2 regions of the Arthrobacter sp. EM1 genome follow, and region 2 is predicted to be linked to the other one. Evidence: predicted binding sites of a transcription regulator. Region 2 holds the regulator's gene; the other holds the start of a gene.
The links. Region 2 encodes LexA, which represses DNA repair genes until DNA is damaged. Its sites were predicted from a motif close to TCGAACANNTGTTCGA; they were not measured.
Positions count from the first base shown of each region.

Region 1: a site for LexA is predicted at 6,281-6,296, ahead of QI450_RS09010 (DUF6504 family protein). Genes of this name have one in related genera too.

Region 1 is NZ_CP124836.1:1,973,324-1,981,729, reverse strand. Features, by position in the region: gene QI450_RS09055 (SDR family oxidoreductase) at 1-712, opposite strand, end outside; gene QI450_RS09050 (MBL fold metallo-hydrolase) at 907-1,554, opposite strand; gene QI450_RS09045 (S-(hydroxymethyl)mycothiol dehydrogenase) at 1,551-2,636, opposite strand; gene QI450_RS09040 (mycoredoxin) at 2,757-3,014, opposite strand; gene QI450_RS09035 (NADP-dependent oxidoreductase) at 3,220-4,149, shown strand; gene QI450_RS09030 (SOS response-associated peptidase) at 4,240-4,986, shown strand; gene QI450_RS09025 (VOC family protein) at 5,041-5,463, opposite strand; gene QI450_RS09020 (chorismate mutase) at 5,478-5,804, shown strand; gene QI450_RS09015 (hypothetical protein) at 5,813-6,199, opposite strand; gene QI450_RS09010 (DUF6504 family protein) at 6,357-6,695, shown strand; gene dnaE (DNA polymerase III subunit alpha) at 6,692-8,406, shown strand, end outside.
Region 2 is NZ_CP124836.1:986,474-994,879, reverse strand. Features, by position in the region: gene QI450_RS04415 (histidinol-phosphate transaminase) at 1-446, opposite strand, end outside; gene QI450_RS18080 (LysM peptidoglycan-binding domain-containing protein) at 514-987, opposite strand; gene lexA (transcriptional repressor LexA) at 1,330-2,076, shown strand; gene QI450_RS04400 (ATP-dependent DNA helicase) at 2,338-4,524, opposite strand; gene hflX (GTPase HflX) at 4,517-6,085, opposite strand; gene QI450_RS04390 (methyltransferase) at 6,630-7,244, shown strand; gene dapF (diaminopimelate epimerase) at 7,225-8,181, opposite strand; gene miaA (tRNA (adenosine(37)-N6)-dimethylallyltransferase MiaA) at 8,242-8,406, opposite strand, start outside.

The DNA.
Region 1 (8,406 bases), 990 kb from region 2:
CCGAGGTGACGAGTTCCACGATGGGGCGCGCTGCGTCGTCGGCGGTCTGCCCCCAGAGTCCGACGACGATCTGCAGCCCGCCCAGTCGGTGCCCGTACCCGGGCTGGGAGGTGATGTGCCCCAGCATGTCCGTCATCACCAGTCCGGGGTTCATGCCATGTACCCGCACGCCGCTGCTTTTGGTCTCCCGGCGCAGCGTCTCGGTGAACTGGCGGACCCAGCGCTTGCTCGAGGTATAGGCGTTCTGCAGCGCCACCGGACCCTGGTCGCCTTGGCCGTAGATGTTAACGAGGTCGCCGTGGCCCTGGGCGAGGAACACTGGCAACGCGACCCTGGAGCCGTGGAACGTGCCGAGGATATTCGTGCGCACCACCCGCGTGAAGTCGTCGACCGGGGTAGACGCCGTCGGCCCAAAGACGCCGGCGGCACCTGCGTTGTTTACCCAGATGTCGAGCATCCCGCGGCCGAGGGCCTCCTCGCGCAGGGCCTCGACGTCGGCCAGTTCTCCGGTGTCGCAGTGACGTCCGGACGCCGCTATCCCTTCCGTGCGCAGCCGCTCGACGGCGGCCGCGACGTCGACCTCCGACCTGGACGCCAGCACCACAGTGGCGCCCCTGTGCCCCAGGACCCTGGCCATGGCAAACCCCAAACCACGTGTCGAGCCAGTCACGACGGCCACGCGCCCGCGCAGGAGATCTTGTTGTGAACTCATGGTTCCCTCTTACGCGAACCTGCCGCGGAGGGCAAGAGCCACCGGCGGTGAGACGGTCCCGGATGCCGACCCGCAGTTCGCCCCCGCAGGATAGCTCACCCCGGTTTGGCCTCCGGCCCGCGTGAACGTTCGAACAAACAGGCCGGGCACCAGCGGTGCCCGGCCTGCTTGTTGCCGGTGGTGGTCCCTGGCCCCTAGTGGCCCCGGGCGATCCAGTCCTGCAGCTGCGGCGCTTCGGCACCGACAGTGGTCGGGTCACCGTGCCCGGTCCGGACCACGGTGTCCGCCGGCAGCGTCAGCAGCCGGCCCTTGATGGACTCGATGATGGTGGGGAAATCGCTGTAGGACCGGCCGGTGGCCCCCGGACCGCCCTGGAACAGGGTGTCGCCGCTGAAAACGGTTCCCTCCTTCGCCAGCAGGAAGCACATGGAACCCGGCGAATGTCCGGGCGTGTGCAGGGCCACGAGCCGGGCGCCGGCGACCTCGAAGCTGTCGCCGTCCTCGATCGCGTGGTCCGGTTCGGTTCCCGGGAAGACCCGCTCCCACAGCATCCAGTCGTCCCGGTTCAGATATACCGGCGCGCCGACGCGGCCGCGGAAATCGCCGACGGCGGCGATGTGGTCGTCGTGTCCGTGGGTCAACAGGATCGCCTTCACTCTCCGGCCCGCAACGGCTGCGGCCACGGCACCGGCGTTATGCGCCGGGTCGATCACAACGCACTCCGACTCGTCGCCCACGATCCAGACGTTGTTGTCAACATCCCAGGTGCCGCCGTCGAGCGAGAAGGTACCCGAGGTGACCAGACGGTCGATCCGGAGGCCCTGCGCGGAACCTCCGCTCACAGTTCAACCACCGATCGCAGCACGGAACCGCCGTGCATCTTCTCGAAGGCCTCCTCGATCTGGTCGATCGTGATCCGTTCCGTCACAAAGGCATCCAGGTCCAGCTTGCCCTGCTGGTAGAGGTCGATCAGCATGGGGAAGTCGCGCGAAGGCAGGCAGTCGCCGTACCAGGAGGACTTAAGCGAGCCGCCCCGGCCGAAGAGATCCAGCAGCGGCAATTCCAGGGTCATCTCGGGATTGGGCACACCCACCAGGACGACGGTCCCGGCCAGGTCCCGGGCGTAAAACGCCTGTTTGTAGGTCTCCGGACGTCCGACGGCGTCAATCACCACGTCGGCGCCGAAGCCGCCGGTCAGTGCACGGATTGCCTCCACCGGGTCCGCGGCGGAGGAGTCCACGGTGTGGGTTGCGCCGAGGTCCTTGGCGCGTTCGAGCTTTTTGGGATCAATATCAACGGCGATCACCGTGGTGGCACCGGCGAGCGCGGCACCGGCAACGGCTGCCACGCCGACACCGCCGCAACCGATGACGGCGACGGTATCGCCGCGCTTGACGTTTCCGGTGTTGATGGCCGCGCCGATGCCTGCCATCACTCCGCAGCCGAGCAAGCCGATCGCGGCCGGGTCAGCCTCGGGGTCGACCTTGGTGCACTGCCCGGCGGCGACGAGTGTCTTCTCGGCGAACGCGCCAATGCCCAGCGCCGCGGTGAGCTCGGTGCCGTCCTCGAGTGTCATCTTCTGGGTGGCGTTGTGGGTATTGAAGCAGTACTGCGGCTGGCCGCGCCGGCACGCCCGGCATTCGCCGCAGACGGCGCGCCAGTTCAGCACCACACGGTCGCCGGGGGCAACCTCGGTGACGTCGGGTCCAACGGCGCTGACAACGCCGGTGGCCTCGTGGCCGAGCAGGAATGGGAAGTCATCGTTGATGGCGCCCTGCTTGTAGTGCAGGTCGGTGTGGCAGACACCGCAGGTGAGGATGTCCACAAGGGCCTCCCCGGGTCCGGGATCCGGGACCAGGATGGTTTCCAGGGTGACGGGCGCGCCCTTGGAGCGGGCTATGACGCCTTTGACTTTATGGACCATGGGAATAGTTCCTCTGCTTGTATCGGGGTTTTTGCCGCACAACATTCTTTCGCATAACGAGCGACGGCACGGCCTCCGGGGAGACCCTGCCGTCGCTCGTTACCGGTTCAAGGGTGGGCTTTAAGCCGCAAGGCGGCTTTTGACCTCAGCCGCGGAGGGGTTGGTGGCTGCAGTGCCGTCCGGGAACAGCACAGTGGGGACCGTCCGGTTACCTCCGTTGAGCTTTTCCACGAGATCGGCGGTGCCTTCAACTTCTTCGATGTTGATCTCGGTGTAGCCGATGCCCTGGGCATCCAGCTGCTTCTTCAAGCGGTTGCAGTAGCCGCACCACGTGGTCGAAAACATGGTGATGGTGCCGGATTCGGGGGTAAAGTCCACGAAGTTCTCCTCAAAGCTGGGTGCCGGCGCTGGATGGCAGCGCCCATGCCGGCAAAAGTGGGATGTCACTGGAAATAACCGTAACCTGCGGCGCGCTATTCCCGGGCAATGCCCGCGCCGTGTGCGCTCAGCGCCCGGGAGGTGAGGCCCGACACCCTCCGGCAGGTTGTGGAATAGGGTCCCGGCGGCAGCCGTTGACGCTGGCATGAAGGCAATTACTTATAGCGAATATGGCAATCCGGACGTCCTTGAATTGGCAGAGCTCCCGCTGCCGAAGGTAGGGCCGGGCATGGTCCTGGTAAAGGTCAAGGCGGCGTCGGTGAACCCGGTCGACTGGAAAATAATGGCCGGCTACTTGGACGCGGCGATGGACGTGCAGTTCCCGGCGGTCCCCGGCTGGGATGTGGCCGGCGTTGTCGAGTCGGTGGGGATCGACGCGCCGCATTTCCGGCCCGGCGATGAAGTCATTTCCTATGGCCGCAAGGACTACGTCCACGGCGGTAGCTTTGCTGAGTACATCGCCCTGCCGGAGCGGCTCCTTGCGCGCAAGCCTGCATCCCTGGGGTGGAATGCCTCCGCAGGTCTTCCGCTGGCCGGTTTGACGTCTTATCAGGTACTCACCCGGCTGGGTCTCACGGCGGACGAGACGGTGCTGATCCACGGCGGCGCCGGCGGTGTGGGGTCCCTCGGAATCCAGATCGCCGTGGCGCTCGGCGCCCGTGTAATCGCCACCGCTTCCGAGAAGAACCACGACTTCCTGCGTTCCCTCGGCGCCGAGCCCGTCAGCTATGGCGAAGGACTCGCGGAGCGGGTTCGTGCCCTGCGTCCGGACGGCGTCGACGTTGTCGCAGACTTCGTGGGCGGGAATCTCGAAGCCACCCTCGCTGTCCTGGCCGACGGGGGCCGGCACGCCTCGATTGCCGACAGTGAAGTGGAGCAGCACGGCGGGACCTGGATGTGGGTCAACCCTGTAGGCGCCGAGCTGCAGGAACTTGCCGACCTGGTGGACGAGCACAAAATCCGGGTCGAAATTGCCCGGACTTTCCCGTTGCCGCAGGCGGCAGATGCCTTCCGGTTCAATATGGAAGGGCACACCCGCGGCAAGATAGTCCTCACCGTCGACGACGCGCCCTGATGCGAAGCGGCGGCCGGACGCCGGCCGCCGCGGGCCCGGGTTCGAAGACCGCCGGATGACACCGTTTGGGCGCAGTGGCATGCTGGTGCCATGTGTGGACGCTACGTGATGGCAAGGGCCGTCGGAGACCTGCTGGCCGAGTTCGACGCGGGACTCGAAGAGGAGACCGTGATTCCGCCGTCGTGGAACGTGGCCCCGACCGCGGAGGTGCCGATCCTGCTGGAACGGCTGGTGGACGGCACGCCGGTCCGGCAGTTGCATATCGCCCGCTGGGGCTTGGTGCCGTCCTGGGCCAAGGACCCGGGGATCGGCTCCAAGATGATTAACGCCCGCAGCGAGAGTGTGCTGGAGAAGCCGGCGTTCCGGAAGGCAACCCGGGCCCGGCGGTGTGCGGTTCCCGCTGACGGATACTACGAATGGAAGGGCCAGGGCCGCGGCAAGCAGCCCTACTACGTGCACCCGAAGGACGGCCATCCGATAGTTTTCGCCGGTCTCTACGAATGGTGGAAAGACCCCGCCAAGGCCGACGATGACCCGGAACGCTGGCTGCTCTCGACGTCGATCATGACTACCGACGCGCCGCCGGAGGGTTATGCCGGGGGGATGCTGGCCGAGCTCACGGCCCTGCACGACCGGGTTCCGCTGCCAATGGACCGGACGACGCTGCAGGCGTGGCTGGATCCGCAGGCCGACGATGCCGCAGGGCTGGTCGATCTGGTCCGGGCGGGCGCGCACGACGTTGCGGAGGGCTGGACGATCGACGCCGTGGGTACCGCGGTCGGGAATGTCAAAAATGATTCCCCGGAGCTGATCCGGCCGGTGGGAAGCCTGTTCTAGGGATGCGCACACAGCCGTACTGCAGTGCTGCGGCGGGCACGCGGGGTGGCCGGTTCAGAGTGTCACCTTCCCGCCGCCGTCGACCGGCCAGCTGGGATTGAAGGCAACTTCCCAGCGGTAGCCGTCGGGGTCGGCGAAGTAGCCGGTATAGCCGCCCCAGGGCTGGGTCTTGGCCGCCGCGATAACGGCCGCTCCGGCGGATTCGGCTTCCGCCATCACCCAGTCCACTTCCGCGGCGCTGGCCAGGTTGTGGCTCAATGTGATGCAGGGAATGCCGGCGGGTGGATCGGTGCCGGCTTCTGCCTGCATCTGGCCGGCGTCCCAGAGCGAGAGGATGAGCCCGTGGTTGGCCTGGATGAACAGAACCTCGCCGCGGACTTCTCGGTGGACGGGCCAACCCAGGCCATCGACGTAGAAACTACGGGAGGCGCCAACGCTGCGGACACCCAGTGAAATTAAATCGACTCGTGGCTGCATCTTTCGATACTGTCATGGACATGTCCACAAATCACGAAAACGATAAAGCTGCCAAAGCCGACCGGGAACAGCTCGCGGCTGTCCGGGTGGCGGTTGACGAGGTGGACGAACAGATCGTGTCCCTGATCGGCCGCCGCGAGCGCCTGATCCGGATCGCCGGAACCCTCAAAGCGGACAGCGCCGAGGTGCGGGCCCCCGGACGCGTGGAGCGGGTGATCGAACACGTCCGCACCACGGCCCAGCAGAAGGACATCGACGTCGACCTCATCGAAAAAACCTACCGGGCCATGGTCGATGCTTTTATCACGCTCGAGCTGGAGGTTTACAAAGCCAGCTCCTGACGGGCGGCTTAGAGGGCTTCCTCTACCGCAACGTTTGACTGGTACTCCCGGCCGTCACAGTCGCTGAATGCCGTCATCAGGTGGCCCTTGGCCAGGCCCATGACAGTGCTGAGCGGGAAATGCCCGGTGATGGTGTTTCCGGAGTGGTCGACACCCTTAAGGTCAAAGTTCTCCTCCGTACCGTCATGGCTGAAGCAGTAGAAGGACACCGCCTCCCCGTTCATAAACTCGATCCCCATCCTTCGCTGGTGGGAATGATCCGGTGTTGCCGCGACGAGCCCCACCACATAAGCGCCCTGGCCGGGGATGTTTCCGTCTATATCGAACTTCGCCACCAGGGACGTGTCCTCGGCGGCGATGCTGACGTGTTTCAGAAGTGCGTTATGGGAGCTCATGGCTCAATCCTGCTACCTGCGCGTACGTCCGTCCACCCCTGACCTAGGTTTTGCCGAAGGACCGTCGTAGACTGGAGTTGTTCGAATATATGTTCGAATAGTTGCCGATCGTTTTTCTACCGGTCGTTTTTTCACATGGTGTGGTCCGGGAGGCGCAGTGGGTATGTTCAGCGAGACCGTGGACGTCGTCTGCACCCCTTCGGGCGAGCCTTTGACGCTCGGCTGGGCCGGCCGCCACTACATCCTTTGTGCGGAACCGGTCCGCTGGTACGAGCGGCGTCAATGGTGGGCTGAGGAACAGCGGGCACCGCTGGGGAGCGGTCCCGGGCTGGTGGATCACGAGATCTGGCGGGTGCAGGTGCGCCCGGCAGATTCCACCGACACCGACACCGACAGCCTCACCCTTGACCTCACCCGGCATGTGGGCAGCGGACGCTGGCGCCTGCTGCGGATCCACGACGCCCTGCGTCCGTTCCTTGCGCCCGAATCAGCATGAGCTTTACGCATCTCCATGTTTCCACCGCCTTCAGCGCCCACTACGGGGTCTCCTGGCCGGATGAGCTGGCCGCCGCCGCTGCCGCGGACGGCGCGACGGCGCTCGCCTGCACGGACCGTGACGGCCTCTATGGAACAGTCAAACACCTCAAGGCCTGCATGGCTGCGGGACTTGATCCGATTGCCGGCGTGGAACTTGCGGTCTTTGACGACGACGGCGACCTCCGCACCGAGGTAGCGGGACGTGTGGTTGTGCTGGCCCACGGGAACAACAGCGGTGCGGGCTACCGTGCGCTGTGCCGGCTGATCTCCGATGCGCATGCCCGCACCACGGGCAAGGCCGGGGGAGCGGTGCCGGTCGCGGTGACCAGGTCCGAGCTGGCCTCCCGGACCCTGCACCCGGAAACGCTCAAGCCGGTGTTGACCGTGCTGATCGGCCCGGACTCCGACGTGGGACGTGCCATGGGCGGGAGGCGCTACCTGCGCCCCCGCACCCTGTTCAAACGCTGGCTCGATGCCATGCCCCCGGGAACAATCGCCGCCGAGGTGGTCAGCCAGCTCAGTCCGCCCGGGGAACCGCTGAGCACCGCCCACGCTGTACGGATGCTCAAGCTTGCCGCTGAGCACGGGGTTCCCGCTGTATTGAGCAACGCCGTGCGTTACGTCGCCGAGGACGGGGCGGCTACCGCGGACGTGCTGGATTCCGCCCGCACGCTGAAATCGTTGCCCGAGCTTTCCGCCGCCCCGTTGCTTCAGCCCAACGGGCAGGGCTGGCTGAAATCCTCCGGCCAGATGCTGCAGTTGGGCAAGGAGATCATGCACGCCGCCGGATACGGCGCTGCCGACCTCAAAAGCCTGATGGCGCAGACCGAGGCGCTCGCGGACCGCTGCAGGATGGACCCGGTAACGGACATGGGCTGGAAACAGCCCGTGGTGCCGGAAGCCACAGTGATCGGAATCGCCGGGGATCCCCTCGCCGAACTCATCCTGCGCTGCGAGGCCGGCATCGGCAGGCGGTTCCCGGGGATCACCGGCAAAGCTGCCGGGGAACTGCGTTCGCGGCTGGAGCATGAGCTGGGAATCATCGACAACCTGGGCTTCGCCGCGTACTTCCTGACCGTGGCCGAGGTGTCCCGGATGATCCTGGACATGGGGGTACGGGCAGCGGCCCGAGGCTCGGGGGCCTCCAGCCTGGTCAATTATCTGATCGACGTCAGCCAGGTAAACCCGCTCCAGCACGACCTGATCTTCGAACGCTTTCTCTCCCGGGACCGTGCCACCCTGCCGGATATCGACATCGACGTCGAAAGCGCTGAACGGCACAACGTGTACCGGAAGATCTTTGAGCGCTTCGGGTCCGAGCGCGTCACCCTGATGAGTATGCAAAACGGCTACCGCGCTCGCGGTGCCGTGCGAGACGCCGGCCTGGCACTGGGCATGGAGGAAGGCGAGATTGGGGACATCGCCAAGCAGTTGTGGCGATTTTCAGCCCGGAACTTCCGTGAAGCGCTCGTGGAGAAGCCTGAGCTGAAGGAATTCGCCGGCCGGGTGGGACAGCGCGACTTCAGCGGGAACCAGCAGCTGGATCTGCTGGTGGACCTCACCGAACGGCTGGACCGGCTGCCGCGCCATATCTCCATGCACCCTTGCGGGGTGATCCTGGGGGATGCGACCCTGCTGGACCGGACGCCTGTCCAGCCCAGCGGGCTGGG
Region 2 (8,406 bases):
CCGGCGCTCAGGCCGTAGTCCTCGGCACGGATGCCCGTGATGTATCCGGTGTCCGTTCCGGCGGCCAGCAGCGGATACATAGAGTACGTGGGAGGGAAACCAAGGGCAGTGCGCCCCGGACCGCCGAAGGCCTGGAGGATCTGCTGCAGCACCTCGTTGGAACCGTTTGCCGCCCAGATGTTCTCCGCGCCCAGCCCGTGGCCCAGGTATTCCGCAAGGGCTTCGCGCAGCTCCGTAAACTCGCGGTCCGGATAGCGGTTCAGGCCGGCGGCGGCAAGGGTAACCGCCTCCGAGATCGCGGCGAGCACATCGGCCGGGACACCGTGGGTGTTTTCATTGACGTTCAGCAGGATGGGAACGTCAAGCTGCGGCGCACCGTAGGGCGTCAGTCCGCGAAGATTGGTCCGGAGGGGAAGTCGGTTCAGGCGCTCTAACTGGTCAGTCACCTCACTAGTTTAAGTGAGATCGCCGCGGGCCCGGAAACTGTGACACCTGACCCATCGCTCAATGGCCCTACGTGGACGGAATGAAAAGGGCCTGGCCCGGCACCACGCGTGCCGCCTCGAGGTTGTTCAGCTCGATGATGTCGGCAACGACGTCGCGGGGGTCACGGCTGGGCACCACGGCGGCGGCAATGGCCCAGAGCGACTCCCCCGGCTGCACCGTCACGGTGACAGTTGGTGTGGGTGACAACTCAGCGGTGGACTCTGCCGCTTTGGCGGGCGCGTTGAGGAAGCCGCTCAGGGTCAAAATCAGTGCAGCCAGCAGCATCAGCGGCACGCCGATAAAAACAAGGCGCCCCCGGCGGGTGAGCTTCAGCGGCGCCTGCCGGGCACGCGGCCCGCGGACGGCGTTGAGCTGCCGGCTGCCGGGGCTGTCCTGCACGGCAGGGGCGGACCCGCCGCCGGGTGCGCCGGCGTCGTGCCGGCCGTAGTTGCCGAATGCGTCGCGGCCGAAAGTGTCGTGAAACGCGCTTGATGCTGACATGAACTGAGCCCTTCCTGGACCATACTGTGCCGCCCGGCGCACTCCACATACGTGCCGCCAACCGGCCTAACTTTCGAACAAACAACCGAACGCCATGCCCTGCACGGGCAACTAAGTAATAGAACACATGTTCGAATCTTGTTAGTTCTGTTTTAGCACTTATTAACGAACATTGTCGAGACTCGCTAGAACAAATGTTTGAAAAAGCGGTGTGGCTGGCCTAGGTTTGACTCAAAGAACAACCACTTCTGCAGTTGATCAGCAGGGTCTGACATTTCAGGCCGGAAGTTCCCGGCGGCCGCAGCCACGGCAGCCGGGCGGAACGGAAAGGCGTTGGCGAACATGGCAGCACAAGCCACTGGCGGCAGGGCCACCCAGCGGGGCCCGCAGGCTGCCCGGCCACCGAAGAGCCTTACCGTTCGGCAAAAGAAGATTCTGGAAACTATCCAGCGCTCCGTGACGGACAACGGCTACCCGCCGTCCATGCGCGAGATCGGCGACACGGTAGGACTGGCCAGCCTCTCCAGCGTCACCCACCAGCTCGCACAACTGGAAAAGCTGGGTTACCTGCGGCGCGACCCGAAGCGCCCGCGTGCCATGGAAGTGCTGATGCCGCTGACCCTCGATGAGGGAAGCACAAAGATCCCAGCCGCCAAGGCCGGCGGGCTGCGGACCGTGGGCGGGCTGTCCGTGTCCGAGTTGAGCAGTGCCACCGACACCGCCATGGTGCCGCTGGTGGGCCGGATCGCGGCCGGCGGTCCGATCCTGGCCGATCAGGTCGTTGAGGACGTGATGCCGTTGCCCCGCCAGCTGGTGGGCCACGGCGAGCTGTTTATGCTCAAGGTCGCCGGGGATTCCATGATCGATGCAGCCATCTGCGACGGCGACTGGGTGGTGGTGCGCCAGCAGGGCGACGCCGTCAACGGAGATATCGTGGCCGCGCTGCTGGACGACGAGGCCACCGTTAAGACCTTCCGGCAGCGCGACGGCCACACCTGGCTGCTGCCGCAGAACACGCAGTACGAGCCCATACTCGGCGACCACGCCGTCATTATGGGCAAAGTCGTCTCGGTACTGCGCTCGCTGTAGCCCGCGTTGGTGCCGGCTTGATCCGGCCACGACCCGGCGCGCCGGTAGCCCGGCCGCGGCCTTATGACCCCCGGCACGTTCGGCCCGGTTCCCCGCCCCCTTATGTTCCCTGCCCCTTAGGTTCGCTGCCCCCTGAGTTTCCCTGGCCCCTGATGGAGAGCCGGCGGAGGGAATGCCGAGGGCCCGGTGCTGCAGCCCTGGCCCGGTTCAAGGAACCGGGTGGGAGCACCAAAACACTGCAAACCGTCCCGTCAGCGGCCGCTAGTTGGGCTGCCCGGATTCCTTCCCAAGCCGTTCCAGGGCAGCCATGGCGACCACGGGATCGTTGGTGGGCCAAAATGGCGGCAACGCCGCCCGGAGGAATCCGCCATAGCGTTCGGTGGACAGCCGTGAATCCAGCACAGCCACCACTCCCCTGTCCGTGGTGGTCCGGATCAGCCGGCCTGCGCCCTGGGCCAGGCGGATGGCGGCGTGGGTCGCGGAAACGCTCATAAAGCCGTTGCCTCCGGCCTGTGCCACGGCGCGGGACCGGGCAGTCATCAGCGGGTCATCGGGACGCGGAAACGGAATCCGGTCGATCACCACGAGGCGGCAGGAGGCGCCGGGCACGTCAACGCCCTGCCACAGGGACATGGTGCCAAAGAGGCAGGTGTCCGGTTCATCGGCGAACTGTTTTACAAGCGCGGTCATGGTCGAGTCGCCCTGGCATAGGATGCTGACGTCCAGCCGCGGCCGCATCGCCTCGGCTGCGTCCTCGGCGGCGCGGCGGGACGAAAACAGGCACAGCGCCCCGCCGCCGGAGGCGCGGATGAGCTTCTCGAGTTCGTCGAGGGCTTCCGGGGACGTGCCGCGGCCGGGCTTGGGCAGGTGCTTGGCGACGTAGAGAATGCCTTGTTTGGGGTATTCGAAGGGTGAACCGACGTCGACGCCGGTCCAGCTGGGGGCCCCGGGGCCGACCAGGCCCAAGCCGCCGGCGGCGGGTTCGAACGCGGAGCCGATCGCCAGGGTCGCGGAGGTCAGAATTACAGTGTGGTCCGCGAAGAGGCCCTCACGGAGCCGGCCGGCGACACTGAGCGGAGCGATGTTGACCAGGGCGGGCGCGGACTCGTCGGGCTGGGAGTAGCCCTGCTGCGGGTCAAAGGTGCTGTTGCGGGAAAACCAGACCACTTCACGGTTTTCCCGCGCCGCCAGCAGCCGTTCGCATAGCTCCAGGATCACCATCAGGCGCGAGCGCGCCAGCTGGCGGCCGCCGTCGGCCGTGTTGGCGCTGTCCCCCTTGGAATCCGAGAGGGCCGCGCGGCACGCGTCCCGCAACTGGTCGACACAGTCCAGCTGTTCACTGTTTAACCCGTTCGGCATCAGCCCGCCGGGGACGCCCTCAATGGCAAGTTCCAGGTTGGCGGCGGCGTTGTTCAGCGCGTCCACCGTAATGCCGGTGTGCTTCCGGGCCCCGGACGCGGCGGCGTGCACCATCGCGACGGAGAGCTGGCCGGAGACCGCGCCGGTCACGCGGTCCTGGAGTTCATGGGCCTCATCGACCACCACAACATCGTATTCCGGCAGCACTGCGAGGCCCTCGAAGGCGCTGACCGCCAGCATGGCGTGGTTGGTGACAACAACGTCGGCGTCCGCGGCGTTCTGGCGGGCGAGTTCGCTGAAGCACTCTGCCGCCAGCGGGCATTTTTGCGCGCCAAGGCACTCCATCGAGGTAACTGAGACCTGCCGCCACGCACGGTCGGTGACCCCTGGCAAAAGCTCATCCCGGTCTCCCGTCGAGGTGTCCTCGGCCCAGTCGCGGAGCCGGACGACCTCCTTGCCGAGCTGGGAGGACGGGCCGCCCATCGCGGCGGCAAAATGCGGCACGGAGGTATCCTCCCCGAGCGAGAAGAGCTGGCCTTCGGACGGCTCTTCCGAAGGGAAGCCGCCGTCGAGCTTATGCCGGCACACGTAGTTGGACCGTCCCTTGACGAGGGCAATTTTGACCGGCCGGTCCAGCGCCGGGGTGATGGTCTTCAGCAGCCGGGGCAGGTCCCTGCCAACGATCTGGGTCTGCAGGGCGAGGGTGGCGGTGGAGACCAGTGTGGGCTTGTCGCTGACCAGCGAGTGGGCGATCAGCGGGATCAGGTACGCGAGGGATTTGCCGGTGCCCGTGCCGGCCTGGACCAGCAGGTGGTCGCCGCTGTCAATCGCGTGCGCCACCTGCCGGGCCATCTCGTGCTGGCCGTCCCGGCTCTGGCCGCCCATTCCCGCCACGGCGCGGTCGAGCAGTTCGACGACGAATTCCGCACCGGCCCGGGCACCTGTTCGAGCCGGCGGCTTTGCGTCCGGTTCAGTCCCGGCAGGGTCCACCGCCGCCGGGACCGCCGTGGCCGCGTCCTCCGCTGCCCGGGCGGTTCCCGCCGGGTGGTCCGTGTCGGCTTCCGCCCCGGTCACCGCTGCCTCAGTCATTGCTGATGAACGAATCCAGTTCAGCGGCGAAGCCTTCACGCACCATCACCACGGCACGGGTGCCTGCTTCCTCGTGGTCCAGGCTAAGGATTTCGGCGTCGGTCTCGTGCAGCTTGCTGAGCAGGTCCCCGCGGTTGTAGGGAATCATGAGTTCCAGCTTCACGCTGGGCCGCGGGATGCCTTCGCTGATGGCTTTGAGAAGTTCCGGGATACCCTCCCCGGTGCGTGCCGACACCACAATGTGGCGAGGTTCGCGCTGCTTAAGCCGTTCGATCACAAAGGGGTCGGCGGCGTCGGCCTTGTTCAGGACGATGATTTCCGGCACCTTGCGGGCATCGACTTCGCTGAAGACGGCCCGGACGGCCGCGATCTGGCCTTCCGGATCCGGGTGCGAGACATCCACGATATGCAGGATCAGATCCGCGTCCGCGACTTCCTCCAGGGTGGAGCGGAATGCCTCCACGAGCTGGGTGGGCAGCGAACGGACGAAGCCGACGGTATCTGCCAGCGTGTAGCCCAGGCCGTCCGAGGTTTCGGCTTTGCGCACCGTCGGATCCAGCGTGGCGAACAGGGCGTTCTCCACCAGGACTCCGGCGTCGGTCAGGCGGTTCAGCAACGAGGACTTGCCGGCATTGGTGTACCCGGCGATCGCTACCGACGGCACGGAATTGCGACGGCGGTTGGCCCGTTTGGTTTCCCGCGCCGGCTTCATTGCTGCGATTTCACGGCGCAGCTTGGCCATCCGGGTGCGGATCCGGCGGCGGTCCAGTTCAATCTTGGTTTCACCGGGACCACGCGAACCCATGCCGGCGCCGGCGCCGCCTACCTGGCCACCGGCCTGGCGTGACATCGAGTCGCCCCAGCCGCGCAGCCGTGGAAGCAGGTATTCGAGCTGCGCGAGTTCCACCTGGGCTTTACCCTCGCGGCTCTTGGCATGCTGGGCAAAGATGTCCAGGATCAGGGCCGTCCGGTCGATGACCTTGACCTTGACGATGTCCTCCAGGCTGCGGCGCTGCGAGGGTGCCAGTTCGGCGTCGACGACGACGGTATCCGCGCCGGTGGACATCACAATGTCCTTGAGCTCCTGGGCCTTACCGGAGCCGAGAAAGGTACCGGGATCGGGTTTGGCGCGGCGCTGGACGATCCCGTCGAGGACCTCCGAACCCGCGGTCTCGGCCAGTGCGGCGAGTTCGCGGAGCGAATTCTCGGCATCCGCGAGGGTCCCTTCTGTCCAGAGCCCGGCCAGGACGACGCGCTCAAGTCGAAGTTGGCGGTATTCGACTTCGGTGACGTCTTCAAGCTCGGTGGAAAGCCCGGCGGTCCGGCGCAGTGCGTGCCGTTCCTCGAGGTCCTGTTGGTCGCCGTCGTAGCTGCTGTGCTCTTCGCCCCGCCGGGAAATCGCCTGCGCCTTGCCGAGCACCGAGGCGGGCGCACCGGCAGTCTGGGCTGGCTCCCGGGCAGGGGTGTCCTTGGCGAGGATCCGGTCGATGACAGCCTGGATTTCCGCAGGACTCATGTCCTGGGCTGCTGAATCGGGTCCGGTGTTGGGCTGACTGGTCATGGTCTCCTTTAGAGGTTTGGCAGTTTCAGAATAGTGCCGATCGGTGCTGCGTGGGGCGGTATTCGCGCTGGGCTGACGACTATTGGTCAAACGGGACTCCTGGGTTGCCTGAGGCAACGGCGCATCGGGCATAAAGGGCTCCTCATCGGAGCGGCGGGAAAGGGAACAGGCACGGTTGGCGCCTTGAGAAGGAAGAGAAGCTTCGCAGGCCGCGCCGCAATAAGCACTGCCAATCTCCAAGTGGGACGGGCGCCAGCGGTGGGTCCATGTCGGGAGCATCGTGGGTGGCGCGCTGAGCGGAAGGTGACTACCTGCGTCGCTGCGGGGACGGGATTTAACCCGGGCCATTTAATCCGAGCCTTTAACCCGGGCCTCTAACCCGCGCCTTTTAACCCGCGCCGGCTACTTGAAGTTCAAGAACATGCTTTTAAGCCTAGCAGACGGCGAAGTTCCCCCGGACCGGACGCACTGGCCTCCGCCCGGCGGCGCACCTGGCTCCTGCCGGTTTCCCATCCGCGCAGGCAGGCAACTAATCTGGCAGGTTATGGAGTCTGTACACTATTTCACCGCCCAGCCGGCCGGGCCGTTCACCCGCAAGCCACTCACAGTGGAACTGGCCGGGGCAACCCGGCAATTGCAGACGTCCTCGGGCATCTTCAGCCCGGACGGTGTCGACAAAGGCACTGCCGTGCTGCTGGCCGAGGCCCCGGCGCCGGCGCCGCAGGGGACATTGCTGGACATCGGTTGCGGCTGGGGCGCGATCGCGCTGACCATGGCCCTGCGGGCACCCCACTCACACGTCTACGCCGTCGACGTCAACGAACGCTGTGTGACCCTGAGCAACGAAAACGCGGCGCTGCTGGGACTGAAGAATGTCACGGCCAGCACGCCCGACGCCGTCGACCCTGAACTTCGCTTTGACACCATCTGGTCCAACCCGCCGATCCGGATCGGCAAGGACGAGCTGCACGCACTCCTGCTCCGGTGGCTGCCGCGGTTGGTTCCGGGCGGCTCAGCTTGGCTGGTAGTGCAAAAGAACCTCGGTGCCGATTCCCTTCAGCGCTGGCTCGCAGCGGAGCTGGACAGCGGCTTCACCGTGACCCGGGAGAGCACGTCGAAGTCGTTTCGAATCCTTCGGGTCAGGAAAGCGTCCCACTAGCGACGATCACGGCGGGGCCGCTGAGTTCGACATGCTCGTGCCCCTCCGCGCCGAGGAAGAACTTCACGCCGACCACACCACCGGGGACGTGGACGTTCCAGGCGTCCGGGGCGCCCTGGCCGGCCCAGTGGCGGATCGCGACGGCCGCGGCGCAGGCGCCGGTGCCGCACGACTGGGTTTCCCCGACTCCGCGCTCATATACGCGCATCGTGATGGTACCGACGCCCTCGTGGACCAGCGGCTCGGCGGGAACCACGAATTCGACGTTGGTGCCGTGCGGCGGTGCAGGGTCAACGTGGGGTGCGGTAAAGAGCTGCGTGCCATCCAGTTCAGCGGCTTCTGCCAACGCCACAACGGTATGCGGGTTGCCCATGCTGACGGAGAGCGCCGGCCGTGCCACTTCCAACCCTGCGGCGCTGACCAGCGAATCCATGGACCGGGCGGTGGCCTCACCCGGGAAAATGAATTCCCAGGGGCCCATGTCCACCGCGTAGCCGGACGCGGTGCGAACGACTGTCTTGGCGCCGCCCCGGGTGCCGATGGTCGTTGCTTCGCCGGCCGGAAGCTCAATCAGGCCTTCACTGACCAGGAAGTGGACAAAGACGCGGACACCGTTGCCGCACATCTCCGACAGTGAGCCGTCGCCGTTGCGGTAGTCCATAAACCACTCGGCCTGGGGGTTTTGCGTCAACAGTTCGCGGCCCTCGGCGAGCAGCCGGGACGGGACGGCGCGAATCAGTCCGTCCCCGCCGATTCCCAGATGACGGTCACACAGTGCGACAACCTGCTCCGGGGTGACCGCCAGGGTGCCGTGGGGGTCTGCGAGCAGGACAAAGTCGTTGCCCGTCCCGTGGCCTTTGGAAAACTTCAGCCCGCCCAGGGCTGCACTGTCCCCGGAGGGTTTACGGTCAGCGGCCACGGCCAAGTCTTCATCCATGCACCAAGGGTACCGTCGCGCGGCGTGCCGCTGGAAAACGGCCGTGGCGCCACGTTCCGGTCACTCGGCTCCGCCGCAAAGCGCGGCGGCCTTGGCCAACAGTTCCGGGTCCTGCCAGTCGAGCCAGCCTATTCGGGGGTCGGCGCGGAACCAGGTGAGTTGGCGCCGGGCAAACTGCCGGGTCGCGACGATGGTTTCCGCCACTGCCTGGGCTGGGTCGGATTC